DNA from 3 places in the Cupriavidus sp. CP313 genome. Region 1 is predicted to be linked to each of the others. Evidence: predicted binding sites of a transcription regulator. Region 1 holds the regulator's gene; each other region holds the start of a gene.
What was found. The regulator sigma-54, encoded in region 1, starts transcription at its own class of promoters, with help from an activator protein. The targets are predictions, from matches to a motif close to TGGCANGNAANCTGCTTT.

Region 1 (4,154 bases):
CCTGATCTTCAACAACGTCACGCGCGAAGTACAATTGCTCGGCAATGTACGCGGCACCATCATCACCGGGCCGTCCCCGGGCCGCGCGCCGGGGTCCTGATCCCGATCCCCGGCCCGGGGGCCGCGCACGCAGTGCCGGCATGCGCAGCCGGTCCGCACCAACCCGCACCAACGTACCCAGACGCCCTCAAGCAACCCCTGCCAACATGACTGCTTCCCTGACGACATCGTCCCGTCGACGCACCGCCCCGGCCCTGCTCGCCCTGGCCATGGCCTTCGGCCTGCTGGCCCAGCCCGCCCTGGCCGAGCGCGCGGACCGCGACAAGCCGATGGTGCTGGAGGCGGACAACGCCAGCTACGACGACGTCAAGCAGATCTATACGCTGACCGGCAACGTGGTGCTGACCAAGGGCACCATGATCCTGAAGTCAGACGCCGCCGAACTGCGCACCGACCCCGAGGGCTACCAGTTCGCGGTGGCCACCGCCAAGCCGGGCAAGCAGGCCTACATCCGGCAGAAGCGCGAAGGCGTCGACGAATACATCGACGGCTGGGGCGACCGCATCGAGTACGACGGCAAGCAAGAGTACTCCAAGCTGATCGGCAATGCCCGCATGGCGCGCCTGCAGGGCGCCAAGCAGGTCGACGAGATCCGCGGCGCGGTGCTGACCTACGACAGCCGCAAGGAGTTCTACACGGCCGCCGGCGGCGGTAGTGGCGACGCCACGGGCGCCAATCCGTCCGGCCGCGTGCGCGCGGTGCTGTCGCCGCGCCAGGACCAGAAGGCCGGCGCCACGGGCAACGGCGGCTCGCCGCTGGACCTGAAGCCGGCGCCCGCGCCTGCCAACAAACCCTGACGCCTGGCGCCGGCTTGCCTGCCCGCGCCAGAAACGCCTGAACGCCTGACTGTGCCTATGACCGATACCGCAACCATCGCCGACAAGCCTTCCGTCGAAGCCTCCGCCATCCTCCCCGGGGGCAGCACGCTGGTCGTGCGCCACCTGAAGAAGCGCTATGGCTCGCGCACGGTGGTCAAGGACGTCTCGCTCGACGTGAAGAGCGGCGAGGTGGTCGGCCTGCTCGGGCCCAACGGCGCGGGCAAGACCACGTCGTTCTACATGATCGTGGGCCTGGTGGCGCTGGACGAAGGCGATATCGTGCTCGACGGCGACCACATCAGCGGCCTGCCGATCCACGAGCGCGCGCGCATGGGGCTGTCGTACCTGCCGCAGGAAGCCTCGGTGTTCCGCAAGCTCAACGTCGAAGAAAACATCCGCGCGGTGCTGGAGCTTCAGGTGAACAACGGCAAGCCGCTGCCCAAGGCCGAGATCGAGCGCCGCCTGGATTCGCTGCTCGACGACCTGCAGATCGCGCACCTGCGCAACAACCCGGCGCTGTCGCTGTCGGGCGGCGAGCGCCGCCGCGTGGAAATCGCGCGCGCGCTGGCGTCGTCGCCGCGCTTCATCCTGCTGGACGAGCCCTTCGCCGGCGTGGACCCGATCGCCGTGGGCGAGATCCAGCGCATCGTCAGCTTCCTCAAGGCACGCAATATCGGCGTGCTGATCACCGACCACAACGTGCGCGAGACGCTCGGCATCTGCGACCACGCCTACATCATCAGCGAAGGCACGGTGCTGGCCGCGGGCCAGCCCGAGGAAATCATCGCCAATGACGCAGTGCGGCGCGTCTACCTGGGCGAGAACTTCCGCATGTGATGCAGCGGCCTGCCCTGGAGCGGCAGGCCTCTTCGCGGGCGCGCGTGGGCCCTCCCACAGCCAGCGGCGATCGGACCGCATAAGCGATAGCAATTTCCGTTCCAACAACGGATAGTTGCGCATAGAATAGGTCGCATGAAACCGTCGCTACAGCTCCGTCTTTCCCAGCATCTGGCCCTGACCCCGCAACTGCAGCAGTCAATCCGGCTGCTGCAGCTCTCTACGCTGGAACTGCAGCAAGAGGTCGAACAGGCGCTGACGGAAAACCCGCTGCTCGAGCGCGAGAACGACTGGATCGAAAGCCCGCTGCGCGTGGCGGCCGACGGCTCGGTCAACCTGCAGAGCGCACCGGCGCCCGCCCCGGCAGAGCCCCAGGGCAATGGCGAGGCCCGCGCCGACGGCGCGGGTGACGACGACAGCTATGGCGACAGCGGCAACGGCGACGACTATGGCAGCGGCGACTGGAGCCTGGACGACTTTGCCCGCCGCCCCCAGGGCGACGAGGACGAAAAAACGCCGATGCAGCTGCGCGAAGCCGAGCCCACGCTGCGCGAGTACCTGATGGAACAGCTCACGCCGCTGAAGGTCTCGGCGCGCGACAAGGGCCTGGCCATCTTCCTGATCGAATCGCTCGACGACGATGGCTACCTGAGCGCATCGCTTGAGGAGATCTGCACGGAGTTGCCGGAAGAACTCGAGTTCGAGATCGACGAAGTCCACGCGATCCTCACGCTGCTGCAGAGCTTCGACCCGCCCGGCGTGGGCGCGCGCAACGCCGCCGAGTGCCTGGCCCTGCAGTTGCGGCGCCTGACGCACCCGCAGCGCGAGCTGGCGCTGAACATCGTCACCAACCACCTGGAGTTGCTCGCAGTACGCGACTACACGCGGCTGAAGAAGGCGCTGCAGGTCGATGAAGTGGCGCTGAAGTCCGCACACGAACTGATCCGCTCGCTGGCGCCCTACCCCGGCCATGCATACAGCCGCCCGGAAGCCGACTTCGTGGTGCCGGACGTGTTCGTGCGCAAGGGTGGCGGCGGCTGGATCGCGCAGCTCAATCCGGATGTGATGCCGAGGCTGCGCATCAATGATATGTATGCACAAATCCTGCGTGGCGCGAAGGGTGAGTCCGGCACGGCCGGGCTGCAGCAGAAGCTGCAGGAGGCGCGCTGGCTGATCAAGAACATCCAGCAAAGGTTCGACACAATCCTGCGTGTCTCGCAGGCCATTGTCGAACGTCAAAAGAACTTTTTCAGTCACGGCGAAATCGCCATGCGCCCCTTGGTTTTGCGGGAGATTGCCGATACACTGGGTTTACACGAGTCAACCATCTCCCGGGTGACGACCAATAAATACATGGCAACGCCGATGGGTACTTTCGAACTGAAGTACTTCTTCGGCAGCCACGTGTCCACCGAAACCGGTGGCGCGGCTTCATCAACGGCCATCCGCGCCTTGATCAAGCAACTGATAGGAGCCGAAGACCCGAGGAATCCCCTTTCCGACAGTCGCATTGCCGAACTGCTGGGTGAGCAAGGCTTTGTTGTTGCGCGCCGCACTGTAGCCAAGTATCGCGAAGCCCTGAAGATCCCCGCAGTCAATCTCCGCAAGTCTTTGTAGCCGAGCCCACCGCCTGCCTGGTGAGGCTCTTTCAGAAGGAGAAGCGCTATGAACTTCAAGATCAGTGGACACCACCTGGACATCACGCCCCCTCTGCGTGAGTACGTGGAAACGAAGCTGGAGCGAATCGTCAGGCATTTCGATCAGGTCATTGGCGTTAGCGTGCTGCTCTCTGTCGACAACCACAAGGAAAAGGACCGGCGTCAGTACGCGGAAATCAATCTACATCTCAAGGGCAAGGACATCTTTGTCGAGGCGCATCACGAAGACCTATATGCAGCGATCGACGCACTCGTCGACAAGCTGGACCGTCAGGTGATCCGCTACAAGGATCGCGTGCAAGGCCACGACCGCGAAGCGGTCAAGTACCAGATGGCCGCAGCGCAAATGCAGCAATGACCGTGCCCGGCAGCCCCGCAGCGGGCTGCTGAATCAGGATTGAACAGGCAAGCCGCGCCACGAAGCGCGGCTTTTTTGCGCCCTCGCGTTCCGGGTTGCCGCCGGCATGCCGCGCCCGCACTGGCGGTGCGGCCCGGCTGTGGCGCCGGAGCCAACGCTTTTCACCCGAATGGGCAAGGGTGTTCGCAAGCGCTGCGCCAAGGTGTATGCTGCGCCATACAAAGAGAGGGAATCCTGGCCGCGCCCCGCATCGGTGCGCCGGCCCCCGGCCCGGAGGCACGATTGCATCACCATGTATCGTTCTGCACCGGCTTGCCCCGCTGCGCTGCACAATGCGGGGGTAGTCGCTGCTCTATAATGGGCCGGACGCCTCCGGCCAGGCCAACGGCAGCCCGGGGCCAGCCCACTGCCCGGCGGAACGAT
Region 2 (4,154 bases), on a different contig from region 1:
GTGTCGCGGCGCAAGAACGTGGGCACGCGGGTGGAATCGGCCAGGCCGCGGCCGGTGTTCCGGCCGTCGCTGGCGTCGGTGGATGACCTGGTGCAGTTCGGTGCGGAGCACCTGCGCGTGGTGCAGTCGGTCGAGGAGGTCGCCGCGCCTGCCGCCGTCGCGGCGGAAATCGGCTGCGCGCCCGGTGCGCGTTGGCTGCGCATCTCCAGCCTGCGCATGGATGGCGGTAAGGACGGCACACCGATGGCGTGGACCGATGTCTACGTGGACCCTGCCTATGCGGAGATCGGCGACATGGTGCGGGAGTCGCCCGACACGCTGGTCAGCGCGCTGATCGAGTCACGCTATGACCGACAGATCGCCGAGATCTACCAGGATGTGCGCGCGGTTGCCGTCGGCGACCGGCGCGTCGCTGACGCGCTCAGGCTGGAGCCTGGCGCTGCCGCGCTGAAGATCGTGCGCCGCTATATGGATGCGGCGGGCGAGACGTTTGAAGTCTCGGTCACGGTGCATCCCGCAGACAGCTTTTCGGTATCGATGCGCTTGCAGCGCTCGGCCGGCTAATCAGGCCGCGGTTGCTGGGGCGCGGCCGGCAAATGCCGCCTACGGAGTGCGCGCCGCAGGTCGCGTGTCGCGCACCGTGGTCGGGGCGGGGTACACGTCGTCGCTGGACGTAATCGGCTGACGGGGCGGTGGCGGTGTTGCTGCGGTATCCCGCGGGACTCCCTCGCATCCCGCCAAGGCCGCGGCCAGAAGGGCGATGAGGGAGCACTCAGCTAAGCCGCAACGGAAGGCGTGACCGGTGCGGGGGAAGAGCGTGCGGTGTTGCATAAGCGGGCCCCAGGTGGCAATCCTGCCTCTAGCTTAGGCTACCGGCGCATAAGGGCCGGCGCGGGAGGCTGGTCAAATGTAGTGGCGACCTGGCGGGGGAGATCTTTAGAGGCGCTGCTAGTTAAGACATGAAGCCATGTGCGTGCAAACTCGCAACAAGCGGGGGCAGTGTGTAACGAATCCATAGGTAGTGGCGTATGCGCCATATTAGAGTCGGTGCAAGCAGGTAGAATCGCGCCTTCCGTGGCAATTGAAACATTCCTATAACAATGAGCCCCCGTCCGTCGCGCCTGCCGTGCATCGACGCCCTGAAAGCGGTCAGCGCCCAGTTGATCGTGCTCCATCACCTGGCCTTCTATGGCCCGATGTCCGATACCGCGTATCGGCTGGCCCCGGGGCTGGTGGACTGGCTGTACGACTACGCGCGAATCGCCGTGCAGGTCTTCCTGGTGGTCAGCGGTTTCCTCGCCGCGCGCAGCCTGGCGCCGCATGGCCGGCTGGAGATCAGCCAGCATCCGCTGCTGGTGCTGTGGCGGCGCTACCAGAAGCTGGTGCTGCCCTTTGCGGCGGCGCTGCTGCTCAGCATTGCCGGTGCCGCCCTGGCGCGCCAATGGATGGTGCACGACTCGATCCCCGCGCCGCCCGGCCTGCTGCAGTTCCTGGCGCACGTGACGCTGCTGCATAACGTGCTCGATGTCGATGCGCTCTCTGCCGGGGTCTGGTACGTCGCCATCGACCTGCAGCTGTTTGCGCTGCTGCTAGGCACGCTGTGGGCCGCGCGCGCCGTGGCGCGCGGGAAAGCGCCGGCGGGTGCCGGGGCCAGCATCGGCATCGTGGCACTGGTGGCGGTGGCGTCGCTGTTCTGGTTCAACCGCGATGCCGCGTGGGATATCTGGGCCGTGTACTTCTTCGGCGCCTATGGCATGGGGGCGCTGGCCTACTGGGCTTCCAACCCCGGCCGCCCGGTGTTGCCGCTGCTGGTCATCGGCGCGGTGGCGCTGGCGGCGCTGGCGGTGGATTTCCGGCTGCGCATCGCGGTGGCGCTCGCCACTGCGCTGCTGCTGGCGGTGGCGCGCCGCGGCGGCTGGCTGGAGCGCTGGCCGCGGGCGCGCGTGGTCGGCTTCTTCGGGCGCATTTCCTATTCGGTGTTCCTGGTTCACTTTCCGGTTTGCCTGCTGGTCAACGCGCTGGTGTCGAACCTGGCGCCGGGCCAGCCGGTGCTGAACGCGCTCGGCATGGTTGCCGCGTGGGCACTCAGCAATGTGGCCGGCGCGCTGTTCTATCGCTACATCGAAAGCGCCCAGCCGTTGGCGGCGCTGCGTGCGCTGCTGGGCAACGGCCGCGACCCGGCCAGCCGGCCGAGCGTGTAACGCTTGCAGGCACTGCCGCGCAGCGGTGGTGCGGCCTGCCCCGGGCGGCGGCGCACCAGCATGGCCGTGGGCCGCTTCCTGTTGGTGCGTGTGCACCCGCCATGTCACGCCGCCGGCACGCCATGCGTGCATGCCGCCCGCGCGGACTTGGGTTCGGTGCCATACACATTGCAGCAACACTCGCGTAAACGGGCATTGGGTGATGGCATGAAGGTTGCCTAGTATGGAATCGTAAACCTGACCATTTGGTCAGGATTCCATCGGGAACCGAGGGTGCCATGTCCGACCATATCGTCCTCACCTCGCACGCACGCCGCGACAAGCCGGCCGAGCCTATCCACTGGGGCGCCCCCACGGCGGCCGAGCGCGGGCCGGTCATCGCCAGCCTGGCGAATCCGGCGCAGCGCAATGTGATCGGCACTCACGCTGGCGCCTACGCCATCTACCGGGCCCTGGCGGTTGCCGCGGGCGCATTGCAGCGCGACCATCGCACCGACCTGACCGATACCGCGCCGGCGGAGGCCATCGGCCCGCATCCGCAGTGGGGCGACCCGGAGAAAATAGTTTCGCTGGATCCCTGGGGCCACCTGGTCTCCACCGTGTTTGCCGACCGCATCGCGGCCGGCGTGGATATCCGCCCGACCATTGCCGTCACCCGCGCGCATATCAACATGCCGGAGCTGCTTTCGGCCATCGCGGCCGGCCGGCTCAAGCCCGATGGCGACATCCTCCATGCCAATGGCGACGTGCGCGTGACCAAGGCGGCGGTCGACCCGGTCTGGTACCTGCCCGGGCTGGCGGCCCGTTTCGGCATCAAGGAAAGCGTGCTGCGCCGCAGCCTGTTCGAGCAGACCGGCGGCATGTTCCCGGAACTGGTGACGCGGCCGGACCTGAAGGTGTTCCTGCCGCCCATCGGCGGCATGACGCTGTACTTCTTCGGCGACGTCAGCCAGCTGGGCAAGCCCGAGACCCGTGTGGCGTGCCGCGTGCACGATGAATGCAACGGATCGGATGTGTTCGGGTCAGACATCTGTACCTGCCGGCCATATCTGGCACATGGCATCGAGGTGTGCATCGAGATGGCGCAGCAGGGCGGTGTCGGGCTGGTGGTCTACAACCGCAAGGAGGGCCGCGCGCTGGGCGAGGTGACCAAGTTCCTGGTCTACAACGCCCGCAAGCGGCAGGTGGGCGGCGACCGCGCCGAGACTTACTTTGCCCGCACCGAATGCGTGGCAGGCGTGCAGGACATGCGTTTCCAGGAGCTGATGCCGGATGTGTTCCACTGGCTGGGCATCCGCCGCATCGACCGCTGGGCGTCGATGAGCAACATGAAGCATGGCGCGCTGGTGGCGCAGGGCATCGAGGTGGTCGAGCAGGTGGCCATCCCCGAGGCCCTGATCCCCGCCGATGCCCGTGTCGAGATCGATGCCAAGGTGGCCGCCGGCTACTTTACGCACTACACGCCGCCGGATGCGAACGAACTGGCCCTGGCAAAGGGCAGGGGGTTGAACGAATGACGATGTTTCCCGAGGATGGCAAGCCCGGCATGGACCGCCAGGGCACAGGTAACGAGATGCGGCCGGGTGCCGGCTGGCTGAGCCCGGTGCCGGAAGGGCACCCCGCTTCGGCGCTGCTGTGTGCCGAGGCGGTGCGCACGCATTGCGCGGCGGTCACCGAACACGTGGCCAGCGGCGCGTCCGAACTTTTCACCTGGCATCCGGACCGCGTGCATGCCATTGCCGACTATGTCGCCAGCACCATCCGCCAGCGCTATCCGGACCTGCAGGTGCCGTACCACAGCCGCTGGCGCCATTTTGAAAGCGGCGGCGTCGACCAGCGCGCGGACCGCTGGCAGGTGCTGTGCGAGCGTGCCGCGCTGAGCGGGCCCGAGCACCGCGAGGAGCGCGCCCGCATCGGCATCGACCTGGTGATTCCAAGCGTACTGCTGGATGC
Region 3 (4,154 bases), on a different contig from region 1:
GGCGTCCTTCGACAGCTTCCGGGCCACGTCCTTGATCACCTGGTTGCGCGGGTCGCTGATGGTGTACACCGGGTGGCCGAAGCCGATCACGACTTCCTTGTTCTCGACGCGCCGGGTGATGTCGGCCTGCGCTTCATCCGGATTGTCGTAGCGCTTCTGGATCTCGAACGCCACCTCGTTGGCGCCGCCGTGCTTGGGGCCGCGCAGCGCGCCGATCGCGCCGCAGATTGCCGAGTACATGTCCGAACCCGTGCCGGCGATCACGCGGCCGGCAAAGGTCGAGGCGTTGAATTCGTGCTCGGCGTACAGGTTGAGCGACGTGTTCATGGCGCGCTCCCACAGTGCCGACGGCTTCTCGCCGTGCAGCAGGTGCAGGAAGTGGCCGCCGATGGAGTCATCGTCGGTTTCGACCTCGATACGCTTGCCGTTGTGGCTGTAGTGATACCAGTACAGCAGCATAGAACCGAGGCTGGCCATCAGGCGGTCGGCGATATCGCGCGCGCCCGGGGTGTTGTGGTCTTCCTTCTCCGGCAGCACGGTGCCGAGCACCGACACGCCGGTGCGCATCACGTCCATCGGGTGGGCGCTGGCGGGCACCCATTCGAGCGCGGCCTTCACATTGGCGGGCAGGCCGCGCAGGCTCTTGAGCTTGGCCTTGTAGGCGGCCAGCTCGGATTTGGTCGGCAGCTTGCCGTGCACCAGCAGGTGGGCGATTTCCTCGAACTCGCAGGTCTCGGCGATGTCGAGGATGTCGTAGCCGCGGTAGTGCAGGTCGTTGCCGGTGCGGCCGACGGTGCACAGTGCGGTATTGCCGGCGGTCACGCCCGACAGGGCGACGGATTTCTTGGGCTTGGGAGTGACGAGCGGTTGCGCTTCGGACATCTGGGTCTCCTTTATGTGATGCCTGGTATTGCCTGTCTGTTGTCGTGCAAGCGGCCGGGACATAGCCCGGCCGCGCGTGAGTCTTGCTTACTTGCCCTTGCCTTGTGCGAAGAGCGCGTCAAGCTTCTGCTCGAAGTCATGGTAGCCGATGCTCTCGTAGAGCTCGGCGCGGGTCTGCATGGAATCGACCACGTTCTTCTGCGTGCCGTCGCGGCGGATGGCCGCGTAGACGTTCTCCGCCGCCTTGTTCATGGCGCGGAAGGCCGACAGTGGGTACAGCACCATCGACACGCCGGCGCCGCCGAGTTCCTCGGTGGTGAACAGCGGCGTGGCGCCGAACTCAGTGATATTGGCCAGCACCGGCACCTTCACCGCATCGACAAACTTGCGGTACATGGCCAGGTCGGTCATGGCTTCCGGGAAGATGGCGTCGGCGCCGGCTTCCACGCACGCCACGGCGCGCTCGATGGCCTTGTCCAGGCCTTCGACGGCGAGCGCGTCGGTGCGGGCCATGATGACGAAGTTCTCGTCGGTGCGGGCGTCGACGGCGGCCTTGATGCGGTCGACCATTTCACCCTGCGTGACGATTTCCTTGTTGGGACGGTGGCCGCAGCGCTTGGCGCCGACCTGGTCTTCGATATGCATGGCCGCCGCGCCGAACTTGATCAGCGACTTGGTGGTGCGGGCCACGTTGAAGGCCGAAGCGCCGAAGCCGGTGTCGACGTCCACCAGCAGCGGCGTGTCGCACACGTCGGTGATGCGGCGGATATCGGTCAGCACGTCGTCCAGGTTCGAGATGCCCAGGTCCGGCAGGCCCAGCGAGCCGGCCGCAACGCCGCCGCCCGACAGGTAGATGGCCCGGTAGCCGGCGCGCTTGGCCAGCAGGGCGTGGTTGGCATTGATGGTGCCGACTACCTGCAGCGGATGCTCGTCGGCAAGCGCCTGGCGGAAACGGGCGCCAGCGGAGCGCGCGAGGTCGGAAGCGGAGTAGGTCATGGCGTATGCGTTGGTGAACAGGACGGGCCCAATACTGCAAGGGGTGTGCCAAGCCCCTGTACGGGCACTCGGAAAATCCGCCAGCCCTTGTCAGCGCAGGGCTGGCGGGCATGGCGGCTGGCCTCGCTGCCTATTTCATGTCATCTTTTCAGCACAATTGAATTTCAAAATCACAAGTTTGGAATTCAAAGTTGAAATCCTGGGCTGCGTGGCGGACAATGTGCCAGCACTGTACGCCTGTTCGTCCCGGGTTTCACCACGCATTCTTTCCGCATTGCACCATGGCTCCTCCCGTTTCCACGCAAGCCCGTCCGCGCATCTGGGCCATCGGCATCAGCCGCCTGGCACGCGCCTTCGCCGACCTGATTCCGGCCTATGCCGACCGGGCCGAATTCCGCATCGTCGGCAAGGGTTTCGAGGCCGCCGCCAGCGCCGTGGCGCGCGAGGCGCGCGAGGGCCGGCTCGACGTGGTGGTGGCGGGCGGCTCCAATGGCGCCTACCTGCGCCAGCACGTGGATGTGCCGGTGGTGCTGGTCAAGGTCACGGGCTTTGACGTGATGAGCGCGCTGGCCACCGCGCGGCGCATCTCGCCGCGGGTGGCGCTGGTCACGCACGCGTCGACGTATGCCGAGGTGGACGAATTCGTGCGCGCGTTCTCGCTGTCGGTCCCGGCCTATACCTACCTGACCGAGGACGATGCCGTGGCGCGCGTGAAGGCGCTCAAGCAGGAGGGCATCCAGGTCGTGGTCGGCCCCGGCCTGGTGACCGACCTGGCCGACCGCTATGGCCTGACCGGCGTGTTCCTGTACTCCGGCAACTCGGTGCGCATGGCGCTGGAAGACGCGATCGAGGCTGCGCGCCTGCGCCGCATCGAGGCCACCCGGCGCGACTACGTCAACACCATCCTGGCGCACCTGAACGAGGGCGTGGCGGCGGTGGATGCCGAAGGGCGCATCCAGTCGTTCAACCCGGCGATGGAGCGCTTTCTCGGCACTTCCGTTGCTGCCGCGGTCGGGCGCAAGCTGCAGACGCTGGCGCCAAACCTGGCGCTCGAAGGCGTGATGCAGAGCGGCGACAAGGAACTGGAAGCGATCCACAAGCTCGGCGACAAGATGGTGGTGGTCAACCGCATCCCCATCATCAGCGAGGCCGGCACCACTGGCGCCGTGCTGACCATCCAGGACGCCAGCGCGATCCAGCGCGTGGACCGCAACCTGCGCTCGCGCGCCCGCACGCGGCCGGCCGGGGTGCGCTACAGCCTGGACGACCTGGCCGGTACCTCCGCGGCCATGACCGAGCTGCGCGAGCTGGCGCGGCGCTACGCGGCGGTGGATTCCACCGTGCTGATCGGCGGCGAGAGCGGCACCGGCAAGGAGGTGCTGGCGCAGGGCATGCACGACGCCAGCCCGCGCCGCGCCTTCCCGTTCGTGGCAGTCAATTGCGCGGCCTTCCCCGAGGCGCTGCTGGAGAGCGAACTGTTCGGCTATGAAGAGGGTGCCTTCACCGGCGCGCGCCGCGGCGGCAAGGCCGGCCTGTTCGAGTCGGCCCACAACGGCACGCTGTTCCTCGACGAGGTGGGCGACATGCCGTCCGCGCTGCAGACGCGCCTGCTGCGCGTGCTGCAGGAAAAGCAGGTGCTGCCGATCGGCGGGCTCGATGCCGTACCGGTCAACGTGCGCGTGATCGGCGCCACCCACCGCGACCTGGCCGCGATGGTGCGCGATGGTTCCTTCCGGCAGGACCTGTACTACCGCCTCAATATCCTGCGCATCGAGATGCCGCCGCTGCGCGACCGCTCCGAAGACCTGCAGGAGCTGGCCGAGCTGCTGTACCGGCGCGCCCAGGAGCGCCTGGGCATGGACCGGCCGCAGCGCCTGCCCGCCGCGGCCCGCGCGCGGCTGGCGCGCTACCGCTGGCCGGGCAATATCCGCGAGCTGGAAAACGTGACCGAACGGATCGCCGTGCTGGTGGCCGGGCGCCGGCCGGACAGCGACGCGCTCCAGCGCGAGCTGCAGGCAGCCGTGCCGGAGCTGTTTGGCGATGGCGTGCTGGCGCCGGCCGAGGCCGGCCCTGAGCCCGCCGCGCCGGCAACACGCCCGCGCCGTTCACTGGCCGGCGTGAAGCAATCCAGCGAAGTCGAGCATATCCGGCGCGTGCTGGCCGAGTGCGGCGGCGACCGCGCCGCGGCCTGCCATGTCCTTGGCATCAGCCCGACCACGCTGTGGCGGCGGCTCAAGGCAGCGTGAGCCGCGCAAGGATTTACCCGGCGGGGCCGG

Region 2: ACW4E8_RS27195 (GTP cyclohydrolase II) is a predicted target of sigma-54. The motif match lies at 2,405-2,422, and genes of this name have one in related genera.
Region 3: prpB (methylisocitrate lyase) is a predicted target of sigma-54. The motif match lies at 1,912-1,929, and genes of this name have one in related genera.

What each region holds. Positions count from the first base shown of each region.
Region 1 covers NZ_JBSVZB010000002.1:273,782-277,935, forward strand. Annotated here, with positions in the region: gene lptC (LPS export ABC transporter periplasmic protein LptC) at 1-100, shown strand, start outside; gene lptA (lipopolysaccharide transport periplasmic protein LptA) at 207-857, shown strand; gene lptB (LPS export ABC transporter ATP-binding protein) at 915-1,715, shown strand; gene ACW4E8_RS03500 (RNA polymerase factor sigma-54) at 1,851-3,332, shown strand; gene hpf (ribosome hibernation-promoting factor, HPF/YfiA family) at 3,381-3,731, shown strand.
Region 2 covers NZ_JBSVZB010000023.1:66,860-71,013, reverse strand. Annotated here, with positions in the region: gene ACW4E8_RS27205 (GntR family transcriptional regulator) at 1-564, shown strand, start outside; gene ACW4E8_RS27200 (acyltransferase family protein) at 1,101-2,201, shown strand; gene ACW4E8_RS27195 (GTP cyclohydrolase II) at 2,480-3,718, shown strand; gene ACW4E8_RS27190 (URC4/urg3 family protein) at 3,715-4,154, shown strand, end outside.
Region 3 covers NZ_JBSVZB010000020.1:129,043-133,196, forward strand. Annotated here, with positions in the region: gene prpC (bifunctional 2-methylcitrate synthase/citrate synthase) at 1-882, opposite strand, end outside; gene prpB (methylisocitrate lyase) at 970-1,878, opposite strand; gene prpR (propionate catabolism operon regulatory protein PrpR) at 2,160-4,124, shown strand; gene ACW4E8_RS25295 (cysteine synthase A) at 4,138-4,154, opposite strand, start outside.